One region of the Kitasatospora sp. NPDC022856 genome, then DNA from elsewhere that is predicted to be linked to it. Evidence: riboswitches for the same ligand, from Rfam matches in the RefSeq annotation. Region 1 holds a riboswitch; the other holds the start of a gene.
What was found. Region 1 has a riboswitch for glycine ahead of gcvP (aminomethyl-transferring glycine dehydrogenase). Riboswitches for the same ligand answer to the same signal wherever they lie in the genome.

Region 1 (8,186 bases):
TGTAGAGCACCGGGAAGTGCGGGGCCAGGCGCTTGGCGATGTAGTTGGCGTTCAGCACCGCCACCTGGGTGGCCCGCTTGAGGCCCTCCCCGCCCATCAGCCGGACGTACGCCCAGGAGATCGGCAGGATGGCCGCCGAGCCCCACGGGGCGGCCGAGATCGGGCCGACGCCGGTGGCCGGGCCCGCCTCGGACTGCAGCGGGTGGTTCGGCAGGTACGGCGCCAGGTGCGCGCGCACCGCCACCGGGCCGACGCCCGGGCCGCCGCCGCCGTGCGGGATGCAGAAGGTCTTGTGCAGGTTCAGGTGCGAGACGTCCGCGCCGAACTTGCCCGGCTTGGCGAGGCCGACCAGGGCGTTCAGGTTGGCGCCGTCCACGTAGACCTGGCCGCCGGCCTCGTGCACCAGGGCGCAGATGTCGGTGATCTGGGTCTCGTACACGCCGTGGGTGGACGGGTAGGTGACCATCAGCACCGCGAGGTTGTCGCGGTGCTGCTCGATCTTCGCCCGGAGGTCCTCGACGTCCACGTCGCCGTCGACCAGGGTCTTGACCACGACCACGCGCATACCGGCCATCACGGCGGAGGCCGCGTTGGTGCCGTGCGCGGAGGACGGGATCAGGCAGACGTCGCGCTGCACGTCACCGTTGGCGTGGTGGTAGGCGCGGACGGCCAGCAGACCGGCCAGCTCGCCCTGCGAGCCGGCGTTCGGCTGGATCGAGACGGCGTCGTAGCCGGTGACCTCGACCAGCTGCTGCTCCAGCTGGCGGATCAGGGTGAGGTAGCCCTGGGCCTGGTCGATCGGCGCGAACGGGTGCAGCTGGCCGAACTCCGGCCAGGTCACCGGCTCCATCTCGGTGGTCGCGTTGAGCTTCATGGTGCAGGAGCCCAGCGGGATCATGCCGCGGTCCAGCGCGTAGTCGCGGTCCGACAGGCGGCGCAGGTAGCGCAGCATGGCGGTCTCCGAGCGGTGGCTGTGGAAGACCGGGTGGGTCAGGTACTCGTCCTCGCGCAACAGCGCGGCCGGCAGCGCCTCGGCGCTCTCCGGGGTCTCGACGCCCTCGACGCCGAACGCGGCCCAGACGCCCGCCAGGTGCTCGCGGGTGGTGGTCTCGTCGGTGGAGACCGAGATCCGGTCCTCGCCGTCCTGGTACACGTTGATGCCGTGGGCGCGGGCGGCCTCGGCGATCGCGGCGGCGCGGCCGGGGACGACCGCGGTGACGGTGTCGAAGAACTCGCCGTGCAGCAGCTCGACGCCGCCGGCCCGCAGGCCCTCGGCGAGGGCGGCGGCGTAGCGGTGGGTGCGGCGGGCGATGTCGGCCAGGCCGTCCGGGCCGTGGTACACGGCGTACATCGAGGCCATCACGGCCAGCAGCACCTGGGCGGTGCAGATGTTGCTGGTGGCCTTCTCGCGGCGGATGTGCTGCTCGCGGGTCTGCAGGGCCAGCCGGTAGGCGCGGTTGCCGTCGGCGTCGACGGAGACGCCGACCAGGCGGCCGGGCAGCGAGCGGGCGTACTCGGCGCGCACCGAGAGGTAGCCGGCGTGCGGGCCGCCGAAGCCCATCGGCACGCCGAAGCGCTGCGAGGTGCCGCAGGCGATGTCGGCGCCGAGCGAGCCCGGGGACTTCAGCAGGGTCAGCGCCAGCAGGTCGGCGGCGACGGCGACGATCGCACCGAGGCCGTGGGCCTGCTCGATCACCGGGGCGAGGTCGCGGACCACACCGGTCGCGCCGGGGTACTGGAGCAGCACGCCGAAGACGCCGCGCTCGGCGATCTCGGCCGGGATGCCGGCGGAGAGGTCGGCGACGACGACCTCGACGCCGGTCGGCTCGGCGCGGGTCCGGATCACCGCGACGGTCTGCGGCAGGGTCTCGACGTCGACCAGGAACACGCCGCCCTTGACCTTGGTGACACGGCGGGCCAGGGACATCGCCTCGGCGGCCGCGGTGCCCTCGTCCAGCAGCGAGGAGCCGGAGGTGGGCAGACCGGTGAGGTCGGAGACCACGGTCTGGAAGTTGAGCAGCGCCTCCAGACGGCCCTGCGAGATCTCCGGCTGGTACGGCGTGTACGCGGTGTACCAGGCCGGGTTCTCCAGGACGTTGCGCAGGATCACCGGCGGGGTGAAGGTGCCGTAGTAGCCCAGGCCGATCATCGGCTGGAGGACGGTGTTGCGACCGGCGAGCTCGCGCAGCTCGGCGAGGACCTGGGCCTCGCTGCGGCCGGCGGGCAGGTCCAGCCCGGTGATGGAGCGGATCGCCTCGGGCACGGCGGTGGCGGCGAGCTCGTCCAGCGAGCCGTAGCCCACCTGGGCCAGCATCTTCTCCTGCGCGGCGACGTCGGGGCCGATGTGGCGGTTCTCGAAGGGGCTGGCCTGCTCGAGCTCGGTGAGGGTCACGGGGGTGGTGGTGCGTCCCGCGTTCGGCTGGGCGTTCATGGTGGTCGAGGCCTCCTGGTCACGGACCGGCGGGGGTACGCACGCCGGGCGGCACCGCCGCTGCGGACGACAGCGGACAGGCCTGGGGCGGACGGACCCGACAGGCCTCCCCCTCTGTCATCGGGACCTGAGAGCTTCACCCGCGCGAGGCGCTGTGGCGCCCCGCCGGCTTGCACCGTCGGTGAGGGTGGTGCCGCCGGCTCCCTCGCCGGCAGTCCTGCCCTGCTTTCCAGAGTGACCTATCCCACACGGTACGGATGCCTGAGAGATTCCGGGGAGGAGTTGCTCCTTCGGCGCCCCGACCAGCGACTTCCGCTCTCGGGGACTCTCCCGAGCGGGCTCGGCGGTCGCGCCCAGGGTACCAGCGGCAGGCGCCTCGATCACGGGTGCGTCCTGGCAGGTGAACAGCCGGTCCGTGACCCGGACGGCGCAGCACCGGGCCCGTCCGGCCGCACCCCGGTCGCGCCGGTCCGGTTCATGGCTTTTGGTGTGAAGTGGCGGATGGGACGGGCGGGCCGGCCGCCGGCCTGCGGGCGTTCCGCAGGCTCGACGCACTGGAGGAAAGAGTGCAGACCGATATCGACCCCCGGGACCTCATCGGCCACAAGGCGGTCGACCGCAACGGAGACAAGATCGGCACGGTCGACGAGGTGTACCTGGACGACGCCACCGGGCAGCCCGAATGGGCGGCCGTCCGGACCGGCATCTTCGGCCGGGACGCCTTCGTCCCCCTGACCACGAGCGAGTTCTCCGGCGACGAACTGCGGGTGCCCTACGACAAGTCCCTGGTGAAGGAGTCACCGGACTTCGGCGTGGGCCAGCACCTGTCACCCGCCCAGGAGCTCCAGCTCTACCGCTACTACGGGCTGGACACCCAGGTGGACGGCCGGCCGTCGGCCGGCGACGGCTCCGGCTCCGAGCCGGCCGACCTCGACTTCGGCAGCGTGCCGGCCGCCGCCCCGGCGGCAGCGGCGGGCACCGCCGCGGTGGCGGGCGTCGCCGCGGCGAAGCCCGCCGACCAGTCGGCCTCGGCGGCCCCGGCGAAGCCGCTCGCCTTCCACTCGGCCGACAGCATGGCCCCGCCCCTCACCGTCCCCCCGGCCGCCGACCTCGGCAAGCCGTCCGAACCTGCTACGGAGCCCAACGTGCGGACCCTCGACACCACCGCGCCCGCCACCCCGTCGGCGCCCGTCGCACCGGAGCACCGCCCGCCGGCGGCCCCGCTCGTCACGGGCGGCCCCGACGGCGCCGAGGTGGCGGCCCCCCGGGCCGCCACCTCCGGTGCCCCGGCGCCCGACCGCGCGGGCGCGGCCTCGTCCGCGCCGAACGCTCCGGTGGAGATCACCTGCCGTGAGGAACGGCTGGACATCACCACCGAGTGGCATGTCGTGGGCACCGCGAAGCTGCGCAAGTACGTGACCAGCGAGGCGGTGGAGCGCCGGGTGCCGGTGGTCCGCGAGCGGGTCCGGGTGGAGCGGACGCCGGTCGGCGAGGCGGAGCGGGCCTCGTTGAGCGACAAGGACATCGCCGAGGCGGTGGAGGAGGTCACGCTGCGCGAGGAGCGGCCGGTGGTCCGCAAGTACCTGGCGCCGATCGAGCGGGTCCGCCTGGTCGTCGAGCGCTACACCGACGAGGAGGTGATCCGGGACGAGCTGCGGCGCGAGCACGTCGAGGTCCACGACAACACCACGGCCGCCCCGGCCCCGGGCCCCTCGTCCAACCACACCCCGTCCGCCACACCCGACGGCGCCGCCGGGCGCCCGGGTGGCGGCGAACACGCGGGCGCCGGCGGGCACTTGGGCGCCGACGAGCCGTCCCGGCCGGCCCCGCTGAGGCCGCTCGCCTGACGGTCCGACCCAGGGACCCCGGACCTCCAAGGTCCGGGGTCCTTCGACTTTGCCAAAGCTTCACCGATCGATATTTGACACACTGAAGTATCTCCCGGCATGGTTGCTTCAGTTCATTCACTATGTACGGGAGGAAGCAACCGTGAGTGAGGCACCACAGCCCACCACCGCGGCCGAGAAGCAGAGCAGCGCCCGGGTCCTGCCGGCCCTCATCCTGGCGATGCTGTCGTTCAGCGTGGTGCAGACCGCGGTCGTTCCGATCCTGCCCTCGCTGGCCAAGGAGCTCGACGTCTCGGGCTCCAGCATCACCTGGCTGATGACGGCCAACCTGCTCTCGGCCGCCGTGCTGACCCCCCTGCTGGGCCGCTTCGGCGACCTGCGCGGTCGCAAGCCGATGCTGCTGATCTCGCTGGCCGGTCTCGTCGCGGGCTCGGCGCTCGCCGTCAGCACCCACTCCTTCACCTGGCTGGTCGTCGCCCGCGTCCTCCAGGGCGCCGGCGGCGGCGTGCTGCCGCTGGCCATCAGCATCGTCCGCGACGAGCTGCCGAAGCAGAAGGTCACCGGTGGCGTCGCCGCCATCAGCGCCTCGATGGGCGTCGGCAGCGGCCTCGGCCTGGTCGCCACCGGCCTGCTGCTGGAGCACTGGAGCTACAAGTCGATCTTCTGGATGGGCCTGTTCTTCGGCCTGCTCGCGGTCGCCCTGGTCGCCTTCCGGGTCCCCAGCGACCCGGTGACCGACAAGGAGGGCGGCGCCGACCCGCTCGGCGCGATCACGCTGGCCGGCTGGCTCTCCGCCCTGCTGGTCGCGGTCAGCCAGGGCAACACCTGGGGCTGGACCTCCACCAAGACGCTCGGCCTGTTCGCCGTCGCCGCCGTGATCGCCCTGATCTGGGGCGTCATCGAGGTCAAGGTCAAGCACCCGCTGGTCGACATGAAGATGATGTCCCGCCCGGCCGTCGCCTTCACCAACCTGGCCGGCCTGCTGATCGGCTTCGGCATGTACGGCTCGTTCATGGTGATCAGCAACTTCGCCCAGACCCCGGAGAAGCTCACCCACTACGGGTTCACCGCGACCGTGCTGCACGCCGGTGTCATGCTGCTGCCGTCCGCGCTCGGCTCGATGGTCGCCGCCCCGGTCGGCGCCCTGCTGATCGCCCGTCGCGGCCCGCGCCTGCCGCTGGTCCTCGGTGGCGTCCTCGGCGCCGTCGCGATGGCCTACCTGGCCGTCCGCCACAGCCACGAGGCCGACATCTACACCGCCTCGGCGATCTTCGGTCTCGGCATCGGCCTCGCCTTCTCGGCGATGCCGGCCTACATCAACGGCGCCGTCCCGGTCGAGCAGAGCGGCATCGCCAACGGCATGAACGCCGTGCTGCGCACCGTCGGTGGCGCGATCGGCACCGCCGTGATGGCCGCGATCCTCACCGGCGACACCATGAAGCTGCCGATCCCGGTCTCGCTGCCCACCCTGGACGCCTACAAGCACGCGTTCTGGGTCGCCGCCGCGGTCTGCGCGATCGCCGGCGCCGTCCCCTTCCTGATCCGCAGCGTCAAGCCCTCCGTCACCGTCGCCGGTGGCAAGGGTGCGGCGGACCTCAGCCCCAGCCCCGAGCTGGTCAAGACCGACGCCTGACGAGGCGTCCACCCCCCGCGCCCAGGGACAGGGCGCGGGGACCGGTCCCCGAACGGTCGACGAGGGCATCGCGACCGCCCGAGGGCCGGCCGTGCACGCGGCCCCACCCGGCCCCCCTGCCGGGTGGGGCCGCTCCGTGCGTTCCAGGGTGGTCAGCCCACCGCCGGTTCACCGCCGCCCGCCCCGGCCGACGGCCCGTCCTCGTCGCCGCGCAGCGGCAGCGGACGGGCCGGCTCCAACGCCGGGTCCTCCACCGCGAAGGTCCGCACCCGGCCCGGTCCGCTCCACGGCGTCTCGAACCGCACCGTCACCCGGCCGACTCCGCTGCCCTGCACCCACCCCGGGCCGAGTTCGGCGTGCCGCACGTCCTGGCCCGGCATCCAGTGCCGCGCCACGACCACCGCGGGCTCCGGGGCCTCGTCCTCCCGGGCGTCGGCCTCGACCGCCCCCGGCTCCCCCGCCTCCTCCCGGACGGCCTGCGCGAAGAGGTCCTCCTGGGTGTAGTCCGCCAGCTGCGAGACCCCGACCCCGAGCAGCCGGACGCCGCCGGTGATGTCCACCTGGGAGGCCAGCCGGCGGGCCGTCTCGACGATCACCGTCTCGTCGTCCGTCGGACCGCGCAGGGTCTCCGAGCGGGTCAGCGTGGAGAAGTCGAACCGCCGCACCTTCAGCACCACCGTGCGCCCCGACCGTCCGGCGGCGCGCAGCCGCCGCACGCACCGCGCGGCCAGGACGTCGACCTCGCGCAGCACCCGGTCCCGGTCGGCGAGGTCCACCTCGAAGGTGTCCTCCACCGACACCGATTTGGCGTCCTGGTCGGCCACCACCGGCCGGTCGTCCAGCCCCAGCGACATCTGGTGGACACCGGCGCCGTGCGCCCTGCCCAGCAGCTGCACCAGCTCGGACTCCCCCGCCTCGGCGAGGTCGGCCACCGTGTTCAGCCCCGCCCGGCGCAGGACCTGCTCGGTGGCCGGGCCGACGCCCGGCAGCGCCCGCACCGGCATCGGGCCCAGCACCTCCCGCTCCTGGCCCGGCTCGACCAGCACCAGGCCGTCCGGCTTGGCCTGCTCCGAAGCGATCTTGGCCATCAGCTTGGACCCGGCCGCCCCGACCGAGGCGGTCAGCCCGGTGCGCCGGTGGATGTCCGCCCGGAGGTCCTCCGCGAGGGCCGTCACCAGGTGCTCCCCCGTCCCGTGGTCCGCCGCCAGCAGCGCCGGGCCGTACGGGCCCGCCTCCAGGTCGACGAAGGCCTCGTCCAGGCTGAGCGGCTGCACCAGGGGCGACAGCTCCCGCAGCAGACCCATGACCAGCTCGCTCACCGCCCGGTAGGCCTCGAACCGCCCGGACAGGAAGGCCGCGTTCGGGCAGAGCCGGCGCGCCTGCGCCATCGGCATCGCCGAGTGCACCCCGAACTTCCGCGCCTCGTACGAGGCCGTGGAGACGACCCCCCGGCCGCCCAGGCCGCCGACGATCACCGGCTTCCCGCGCAGGCTCGGCTTGGCCGCCTGCTCCACCGCCGCGAAGAAGGCGTCCATGTCGAGGTGGATGATGCTCGGCAGTGACCGCACCCGCCGATCATGCCGCACGGGTCCGACAGCGCGGCCGAACCCCGCCGCCGCCTCAGCCCCGCGCGCTCCCCGCGTCGGCCAGCGCCTTCGGGATGCCCTCCTCCCGGGGCCCGAGGAAGAACGGGTCCGGCCGCAGCCAGGCGTTCAGCAGCGCCTTGCCCGCCCCCGGGATCTCCCGCAGCCCGCCGTACAGCCAGGTGGCGTCGTGCAGCTCCGGCACCCCGACCGCGTACGCGTCGATGCCCGCCGCCTCACAGAGCGCCAGCGCCCGCCGGACGTGGAAGTCCTGGCTGACCAGGACCGCCCGGTCCACCCCGAACACCCGGCGCGCCCGGGTGCAGGAGTCCCAGGTGTCGAAGCCCGCGTAGTCGCCCACCACCCGCACCTGCGGCACCCCGTGCTCGATCAGGTACTGCCGCATCGCGTCCGTCTCGTCGTAACCGGCCCGCCCGTTGTCACCGGTGACCAGGATCGCCTGGACCTTCCGCTCCCGGTACAGGTCGACCGCCGCGTCCAGCCGGTGCGCCAGGTACGGCGACGGCCTGCCCTCGAAGAGCCCGGCGCCGAACACCACCGCCACCGGCGCGTTCGGCGCGGCCCGCACGGTGCCGACCCGGTCGCCCGCCGAGACCCACAGCCAGGCGCTCGGTGCCAGGGCCAGCGAGCAGAGCACGGTGACGAGTTGGAAGATCCTGCGCTGGGTGCGC
Region 2 (8,186 bases), on a different contig from region 1:
CGTGTAGAAGGTCCGTTTGGTCGGCCGGGCGATCAGCGAGGCGCCGAGGGCGCCGGGCGCGGACTGGATCTGGCGCCAGACGGCGTAGGACTTCAGGAGGAAGCGCGGGACGTCGGCGAGCGAGCGGACCTCGAACCGGGAGGCCATCACGACGGCCTGCGTGCCGGGAGTGGCCGGGTGCGGGGTGATCCAGGGAATCGTGGGCATGGCTGACGCGCCTCCGTTGTTGGGTAGTGGCACTATCTATGTTAGACAGTAGAGGTATCCAATAGCTAGGGGAAAGCGGAGCACCGTGCGCATCTCGGAGTTGAGCCGTCGTAGCGAGGTCCCGATCGCGACGATCAAGTACTACCTGCGCGAGGGACTGCTGCCGCCCGGCCGCTCCACCTCCGCGACCCAGGCCGAGTACGACGAGACCCATCTGCGCAGGCTGCGGCTGGTCCGGGCGCTGATCGGGGTGCGGGGGCTCAGTGTGAGCGCCACCAAGGAGGTGCTGGGCGCGATCGCCGCGCACGGCGGCGAGCAGCACCAGGTGCTCGGCCTGGCGGTCGGCGCCCGGCCGGCCGACGAGGACGCGGCCCGGCCGGCCGCCGCCCCGGGCGCGGCGGAGGTCGACGCGCTGATCGCGGAGCTGGGCTGGGAGGTCTCGCCGTACGCGCCGGCCCGGGCAGTGCTGGGGGAGACCCTGGAGACCCTCCGCTCGCTCGGCGAACCCGTCGACCGGCACACCCTGCTCCCCTACGCGGAACTCGCCGCGCGCACCGCCGTCCTCGACCTCGACCAGCTCCGGACCAGCGACGACCCCCTCGAACAGGCCGAACGCGCCCTGCTCCTGACCGTCCTGCTGGAGCCCGCCCTGCTCGCCCTGCGCCGGCTGGCCCAGGAGAACGAGTCCGCCCGCCGAAACGCCTGAGCCGCGCCCCCGGAGGGGGATGCGGCTCGGGCACTCCGGTGCGGGACGTGACGGCCGCCTCCTCGGAGCGCGGGCGATCGCACTGTTCGGCGGCTCTCCTCGGCAGGCCACGTCAATCCGACCCTGGGCACCCTTGCCGAGGTTGCGGCAGCTCTGGGCATGAGGATCGCTCTTGAGCCTCTTCCGGCGCCCGTTCGTAATGCTTCATCCTGCCGGGGCCGGCGGGAGGTCGCGGTAGGCCAGGCGCGAGACCGGAAATCCCCGGTCGGCATGGTGCGGACCAGGGATCTGCCAGGGAGCCCTCGGGGAGGTTCAGAGCTGTCCGAGGGGCCTTTCAGGCACTTCGGGCCGTGTGCGCAGAGAGGGACCTGGCAGCTCTGACGGAGAAATCATGCAGGTCGGCACACTTGCCTAGCACTCGATGACGTTGACGGCGAGGCCGCCGCGCGAGGTCTCCTTGTACTTGATCTTCATGTCGGCGCCGGTCTCCTTCATGGTCTTGATCGCCTTGTCGAGGGAGACGTGGTGGCGGCCGTCGCCGCGCAGGGCCATCCGGGCGGCGGTGACGGCCTTGACCGAGGCCATGCCGTTGCGCTCGATGCAGGGGATCTGGACCAGGCCGCCGACCGGGTCGCAGGTGAGGCCCAGGTTGTGCTCGATGCCGATCTCGGCGGCGTTCTCGACCTGCTCGGGGGAGCCGCCGAGGACCTCGGCGAGGCCGCCGGCCGCCATCGAGCAGGCGGAGCCGACCTCGCCCTGGCAGCCGACCTCGGCGCCGGAGATCGAGGCGTTCTCCTTGAAGAGCATGCCGATCGCACCGGCGGCGAGCAGGAAGCGGACGATGCCGTCCTCGTCCGCGCCCGGGATGAAGTTCAGGTAGTAGTGCAGCACGGCGGGGATGATCCCGGCCGCGCCGTTGGTGGGCGCGGTGACGACCCGGCGGCCGGAGGCGTTCTCCTCGTTGACGGCCATCGCGTAGAGGGTCACCCACTCCATGGCGTTGGCCGGGCCGATGCCCTCGGCGCGCAGGGCGCGGGCGCCCGAGGCGGCGCGGCGGCGCACCTTGAGGCCGCCGGGGAGGATGCCCTCGCGGGACATCCCGGCCCGCACGCACTCCTGCATGACGCGCCAGATCTCCAGCAGCCCGGCCCGGATCTCCTCCTCGCTGCGCCAGGCCTTCTCGTTCTCCAGCATCAGGCCGGAGATGGACAGGCCGGTCTCGCGGCTGAGGCGGAGCAGCTCGTCGCCGGTGCGGAAGGGGTACTTCAGCACGGTGTCGTCCGGCTTCACGCGGTCCGCGCCCAGCGCGTCCTCGTCGACGACGAAGCCGCCGCCGACCGAGTAGTAGGTCTTCTCCAGCAGCAGGCCGCCGTCGGCGTCGAAGGCCCAGAGGGTCATCCCGTTGGCGTGGTACGGCAGCGAGCGGCGCCGGTGCAGGATCAGCTGGGTGCCCGGGTCGAAGTCGATCGGGTGGGCACCGAGCAGGTCGAGCCGCTTCTCGGCGGTGATCCGCTCGACGTCCCGGTCGGCCTGGTCGACGTCGACCGTGCGGGGGGAGTTGCCCTCCAGGCCCAGCAGGACGGCCTTCGGGGTGCCGTGGCCGTGGCCGGTGGCGCCCAGCGAGCCGAAGAGCTCGGCGCGGACGCTCGCCACCCCGGTCAGCAGGTCCTCGGACTTCAGGCGGCGGGCGAACATCCGGGCGGCGCGCATCGGGCCGACGGTGTGGGAACTCGACGGGCCGATGCCGATGGAGAAGAGGTCGAAGACGCTGATGGCCACGGAGGACGTCCTTGTCTGGTCTCGTGGAAGGACTTGCAGGCGGGGTGCTGACACGGAACGGGGCACCGCGCGCACTGTCCAGTGTGCGCGGTGCCCCGGAATCCCAGGTGACCAGGCGGGGTGAGCCCGGTCACCCGTGTCCGAACTACAGGTTCGGGTAGAGCGGGTACTTCTCGGCGAGGGCGGCGACCCGGGCCTTCAGCGCGGTGGCGACGGTCTCGTCGAAGGCGGGCTTCAGCGCCTCGGCGATGATGTCGGCGACCTCGCGGAAGTCCTCGGCCTGGAAGCCGCGGGTGGCCAGGGCCGGGGTGCCGATCCGCAGGCCGGAGGTGACCATCGGCGGGCGCGGGTCGTTCGGGATGGCGTTGCGGTTGACCGTGATGCCGACCTCGTGCAGCCGGTCCTCGGCCTGCTGGCCGTCGAGCTGGCTGTTGCGCAGGTCGACCAGGACCAGGTGGACGTCGGTGCCGCCGGACAGCACCGAGGCGCCGGCCTCGGCGACGTCGGCCTGCAGCAGGCGCTCGGCCAGGATCCGGGCGCCGTCCAGGGTGCGCTGCTGGCGCTCCTTGAACTCCTCGGAGGCGGCGACCTTGAAGGCGACGGCCTTGCCGGCGATCACGTGCTCCAGCGGGCCGCCCTGCTGGCCGGGGAAGACCGCGGAGTTGATCTTCTTGGCCCACTCGGCCTTGGAGAGGATGACGCCGCCGCGCGGGCCGCCCAGGGTCTTGTGCGTGGTGGTGGTGACCACGTCCGCATACGGCACCGGGTTGGGGTGCAGGCCCGCGGCGACCAGACCGGCGAAGTGCGCCATGTCGACCATCAGCAGGGCGCCGACCTCGTCGGCGATCCGGCGGAACGCGGCGAAGTCCAGCTGACGGGGGTAGGCGGACCAGCCGGCGATGATCAGCTTCGGCTGGTGCTCCTTGGCGAGGCGCTCGACCTCGGCCATGTCGACCTGGCCGGTCTTGTCGTCCACGTGGTACGCGGCGACGTTGTAGAGCTTGCCGGAGAAGTTGATCTTCATGCCGTGGGTCAGGTGACCGCCGTGGGCCAGGCTCAGGCCCAGGATGGTGTCGCCCGGCTGGATCAGCGCGAACATCGCGGCGGCGTTGGCCTGCGCGCCGGAGTGCGGCTGGACGTTGGCGTGCTCGGCGCCGAACAGGGCCTTGATCCGGTCGATCGCGATCTGCTCGACCACGTCGACGTGCTCGCAGCCACCGTAGTAGCGGCGGCCCGGGTAGCCCTCGGCGTACTTGTTGGTCAGCACCGAGCCCTGGGCCTCCATGACCGCCACCGGGGCGAAGTTCTCGGAGGCGATCATTTCCAGGGTGGTCTGCTGGCGGTGCAGCTCGGCGTCGACCGCGGCGGCGATCTCCGGGTCGAGCGAGTGCAGGGACTGGTTGAGAACCGTCATGGTGTGGTCTTCCCAGGGAGGAGAGAAGGAGGTGCCGCGCCTGGCACGCCCCACGGAAGGGTGGCGGCGGGCGACCGGAGGGCGGAGGAGGCCCGGTGGCCGGGGCGGCCGCCGCACTGCGGCCACCCCGAACGGCCGGCTCAGGCCGGGTTGGTCAGGGCGTTGTACTCGTCGGCGCTGAGCAGCTCGTCGGTCGACTCGACGCGCACCTTGAACAGCCAGCCACCCTCGAACGGGGCGCTGTTGACCAGGGAGTTGTCGTCCAGGACGTCCTGGTTGACCTCGGTGATCTCGCCGGTGACCGGCGAGTACAGGTCGCTGACCGACTTGGTGGACTCCAGCTCGCCACAGGTCTCACCGGCGGTCACGGTCTCGCCGACCTCGGGCAGCTGCACGTAGACGATGTCACCGAGCGCGTCGGCGGCGTGGGCGGTGATGCCGACCGTGGAGACACCGTCCTCGACGGCGGTCAGCCACTCGTGCTCCTTGGTGTACTGCAGGTGCTGGGGGTTGCTCATGGCGTCATTCTCCAGGATGGGAAGCGGGTACGACGAAGCGGGCCGCCGGACGGACGGCTTCGACGTGGATCTTCGGGGTGGTCAGGCCCGGGCGGGCGCGCTCGTGAGGCCTCGGCGGGCGCGCCCGAGGGGCGTCAGCGGGCGCGCTTGTAGAACGGCAGCGCCACGACCTGCACCGGCTCGTGCTTGCCGCGCACGTCCACCGCGACGGTGGTGCCCGGGGCGGCGTGCGCCGCGTCCACGTAGGCGATCGCGATCGGCTTGCCCAGCGTGGGGGAGGGCGCGCCCGAGGTGATCCGGCCGATCGGCTCGCCGTCGGCGGTCACCACGGTGTACTCGGCGCGCGGCACGCGCTTGCCCTCGGAGACCAGGCCGACCAGCACCCGCGGCGGGTTGGCCTCGGCCGCGGCGGCGGCCTGCTCCAGGGCCTTGCGGCCGACGAACGCGCCCTCGTTGGTGGTCTTGTCGAAGCGGACCACCCGGCCGAGACCGGCGTCGAAGGGGGTCAGGTCGGTGGAGAGCTCGTGCCCGTAGAGCGGCATGCCGGCCTCCAGGCGCAGCGTGTCGCGGCAGGAGAGGCCGCAGGGGACGAGGCCGCGGCCGGTGCCGGCCTCGGTCAGCGCCGTCCAGATGTGCGCGGCGTCGCCCGGGTTGCAGAAGATCTCGAAGCCGTCCTCGCCGGTGTAACCGGTGCGGGCGAGCAGCACGTCGCGGCCGGCCACCTGGGCCGGGAGGATCGCGTAGTACTTCAGGCCGGGCAGGTCGGCCTCGGTGGTGTCGGCCAGGATCGCGGTGGACTCCGGGCCCTGGACGGCGATCAGCGAGTAGGTGTCGCGGTCGTCGGTGACGACGGCGTCGTAGCCCTTGGCGCGGGCGATCAGCTCGTCCAGCACCAGCTGGGCGTTGGAGGCGTTGGCGACGACCAGGAAGGCGTCCTCGCGCAGGCGGTAGACGATCAGGTCGTCCAGGATGCCGCCGTCCTCGGCGCAGATCATGGTGTAGCGGGCCCGCAGCTCGCCGAGCGCGGAGACGAAGCCGACCAGCGCGTGGTCCAGCATCGCGCCGGCCTGCGGGCCGGTCACGGTGATCTCGCCCATGTGGGAGAGGTCGAACAGACCGGCCTTGGTGCGGACGGCGAGGTGCTCCTCGCGCTCGCTGCCGTAACGCAGCGGCATGTCCCAGCCGGCGAAGTCGGTCATGGTCGCGCCGAGGGCGCGGTGCAGCGCGTCGAGCGCGGTGAGGCGGAGGGACGACATGGCCTGGAACTCCTCGGTCTGGGCACTCAGGTGTGCGCACGCCGGACCGGACCCGCTCGGGGACCGAGCCTGCGCGCGGGCATGCGGCGGCTGGGTCTCCCCATCTGTCGTCGAACCTGAGAGCTTCACCGCACGCGGGCCCGCAGCGCTTCACAGCTAACAGGACAGCATGGCGGCTTGCACCGTGGGTGGGCGCGCGACAGGGCCGTGCGCCGCTTTCCAGATGTGCCTAACCCGTGCGGTAGGGGGGCCTGAGAGATTCCGGGGAGGACTTGCTCCTTCGGCGCCGGCTGTACCGCCTCTCGGGGGTACTCCGGACTCTCCCGCGCGGGTTCGAGCGGCCGGTATGGAGTTGAGGTTCTCGGCGGGGAACACCCGCAGACGCGGACATCATGGCACGTCCCGGCGGAAGACGGGAGAGGGGCCCCGGGCCCGGCCCCGTCCGGCGGGCCCGGCCCGCACCCGCCACCGGTAGCCCACCGGTACCGCCCCGGCCCCGTACCGACCGGTACCGGCGCGCACCGCGGCCCCGGCCGCGGGCCCGCTAGGCTGCTCGGCGTCGGCGGACAGAGGACGGTACAGCGGCGGATGGGGTACCCGGTGGAGCAGCAGCAGGGGTGGGGCGGCCCGGAGGCGGCGCCGACCGGCGGTGGATGGCCCGCGAACGAGCTGGAGCAGGTGCTCACGGCCGCGCTCGGCGATCCCGGCGCGACCCCCCGGGTGTTCGAGGTGCTCGCCCGCAGCCAGGTGTGGATCCCGCTGCCGGCCGGCGGCGACCCGCAGGGCCAGGCCCTGGACCTGCCGACGATCGAGCTGGCCGGCGACCCCTACGTCCCGGTCTTCTCCTCGCAGGAGGTGCTCCTCCAGCAGGCGCCCGGGATGGCCTTCGCGATCGCGCCGGTCTGGGAGTTCGCCCGCGGGCTGCCGCTGGGCGTGGGCATCGCGGTGAACCCGGAGGCGCCGGTGGGCATCCCGGTGCCGCCGCAGGGCGTCGCCGAGCTGCGGCGCGGGCCGCGCGAGGACCGCTGGGACGCCCCGGAGGCGCCGACCGGCGGCCGGGTGGCGCTGCGCGAACCGGTGCCGGGCGAGGACCCGGAGGCCTTCCTGGCCGCCTGCCGGTACGAGCTCTCGGGCCTGCCCGGCGTCCTGACCGCCAGGCGGGCGCTGGCCAGCGTGGAGGGCGAGCCGACGGTGATGTTCGTCGGCGTCCAGCTCGATCCGGCGGCCCCGGCCGAACCGGCCGCCGTGAACGAGGCCCTGGGCCGTGCGCTGGGAACCGCGCCGCTGCCCGGCGGCGTCCACCTCGTACTGCTCGACCTCGCGGAGGACCCCGTGGTCGAGTGGCTGCTCAACCGGGTCCAGCCGTTCTACGCACGGATGTGACGCGTTCCTCCTCGCCCGGCACCGGGCCGGAGGCCACCGCCGGGCACGTCGGCGTGGCGGTGGCGGGTGGCGCCCCATAGGGTGCCTGCAGATGACCGCCGGGCCGGCGGCAGGTGAGAGAAGAAGAGGCGCAGCGAGGTGGGCGCATGAGTGCGGGAGCGGTAGCGGGCGGTGCACCGGGGCCCTGGGGCCAGGCACCCGCCGGGCGCCCCGGCGCGGATCCGAGAGCGCTGGAGCACGCCCTGCGCGAGGTCGCGCCGGAACGCTGGGAGGCGTACGAGGCACTGCTGCACGCGCTGGCCGCGGGGCAGGTCTGGATGCTGCTCTGGCACGGTACGCCGGGCAGTCCGGACGCCCAGTACGGGAACATGGAGATCAGCGGTCACGGCTACGCGCCGGCCGTCACCTCGCCCGAGCAGCTGGCGGCGTCCGGCTGGGCGCGGGCGCACGAGGTGATCTCGGGGCGCGAGATCGCCGCCTCGCTCTATCGCACCCGCTGGGGCCTCTGGCTGAACCCGCACGCCCCCGGCGGCGGCGTCGGGGTGCCCTGGGCGGACCTGCGCCGGATCGCGGCCGGCCTGGACCGGCTGCCGGCCGGGCCGCTGAAGCTGAGCGAACCGCAGGTGCAGGCCCAGCAGTTCTTCGCGCTGCTGGAGCGGCAGGCGGTCGAGGTGCGGGCGGTCAAGGCGTTGCGCCGGGCCTGGGTGCAGCCCTCCGTGGGCGAACCGTACCTGGCCATCGGACTTGAGCTGTACGAGAGTTCGCCGCCCACGGTGGAGGCCGTCCGGGCGCTGATGCAGCGCGCGATCGCGGTCGCGCCGGAGGGGCTCGCGGTCTCCACCGTCGCCATGGGGGACGAGTACGACCCGGTGGCGCTCTGGATGCGGGCCAACGCGCGGCCGTTCTACGACCGCGAGGCGGGC

Region 2: another riboswitch for glycine. It lies ahead of gcvT (glycine cleavage system aminomethyltransferase GcvT); the one in region 1 lies ahead of gcvP (aminomethyl-transferring glycine dehydrogenase).

What each region holds. Positions count from the first base shown of each region.
Region 1 is NZ_JBVHHE010000018.1:169,724-177,909, forward strand. Features, by position in the region: gene gcvP (aminomethyl-transferring glycine dehydrogenase) at 1-2,431, opposite strand, end outside; glycine riboswitch at 2,671-2,774, opposite strand; gene ACZ34W_RS24015 (PRC and DUF2382 domain-containing protein) at 2,998-4,278, shown strand; gene ACZ34W_RS24020 (MFS transporter) at 4,421-5,911, shown strand; gene ACZ34W_RS24025 (DNA polymerase IV) at 6,064-7,479, opposite strand; gene ACZ34W_RS24030 (SanA/YdcF family protein) at 7,532-8,186, opposite strand, start outside.
Region 2 is NZ_JBVHHE010000036.1:8,988-17,173, forward strand. Features, by position in the region: gene ACZ34W_RS31420 (DUF3291 domain-containing protein) at 1-207, opposite strand, end outside; gene ACZ34W_RS31425 (MerR family transcriptional regulator) at 293-913, shown strand; gene ACZ34W_RS31430 (L-serine ammonia-lyase) at 1,325-2,692, opposite strand; gene glyA (serine hydroxymethyltransferase) at 2,838-4,106, opposite strand; gene gcvH (glycine cleavage system protein GcvH) at 4,247-4,624, opposite strand; gene gcvT (glycine cleavage system aminomethyltransferase GcvT) at 4,759-5,880, opposite strand; glycine riboswitch at 6,110-6,216, opposite strand; gene ACZ34W_RS31450 (enhanced serine sensitivity protein SseB C-terminal domain-containing protein) at 6,469-7,263, shown strand; gene ACZ34W_RS31455 (enhanced serine sensitivity protein SseB C-terminal domain-containing protein) at 7,410-8,186, shown strand, end outside.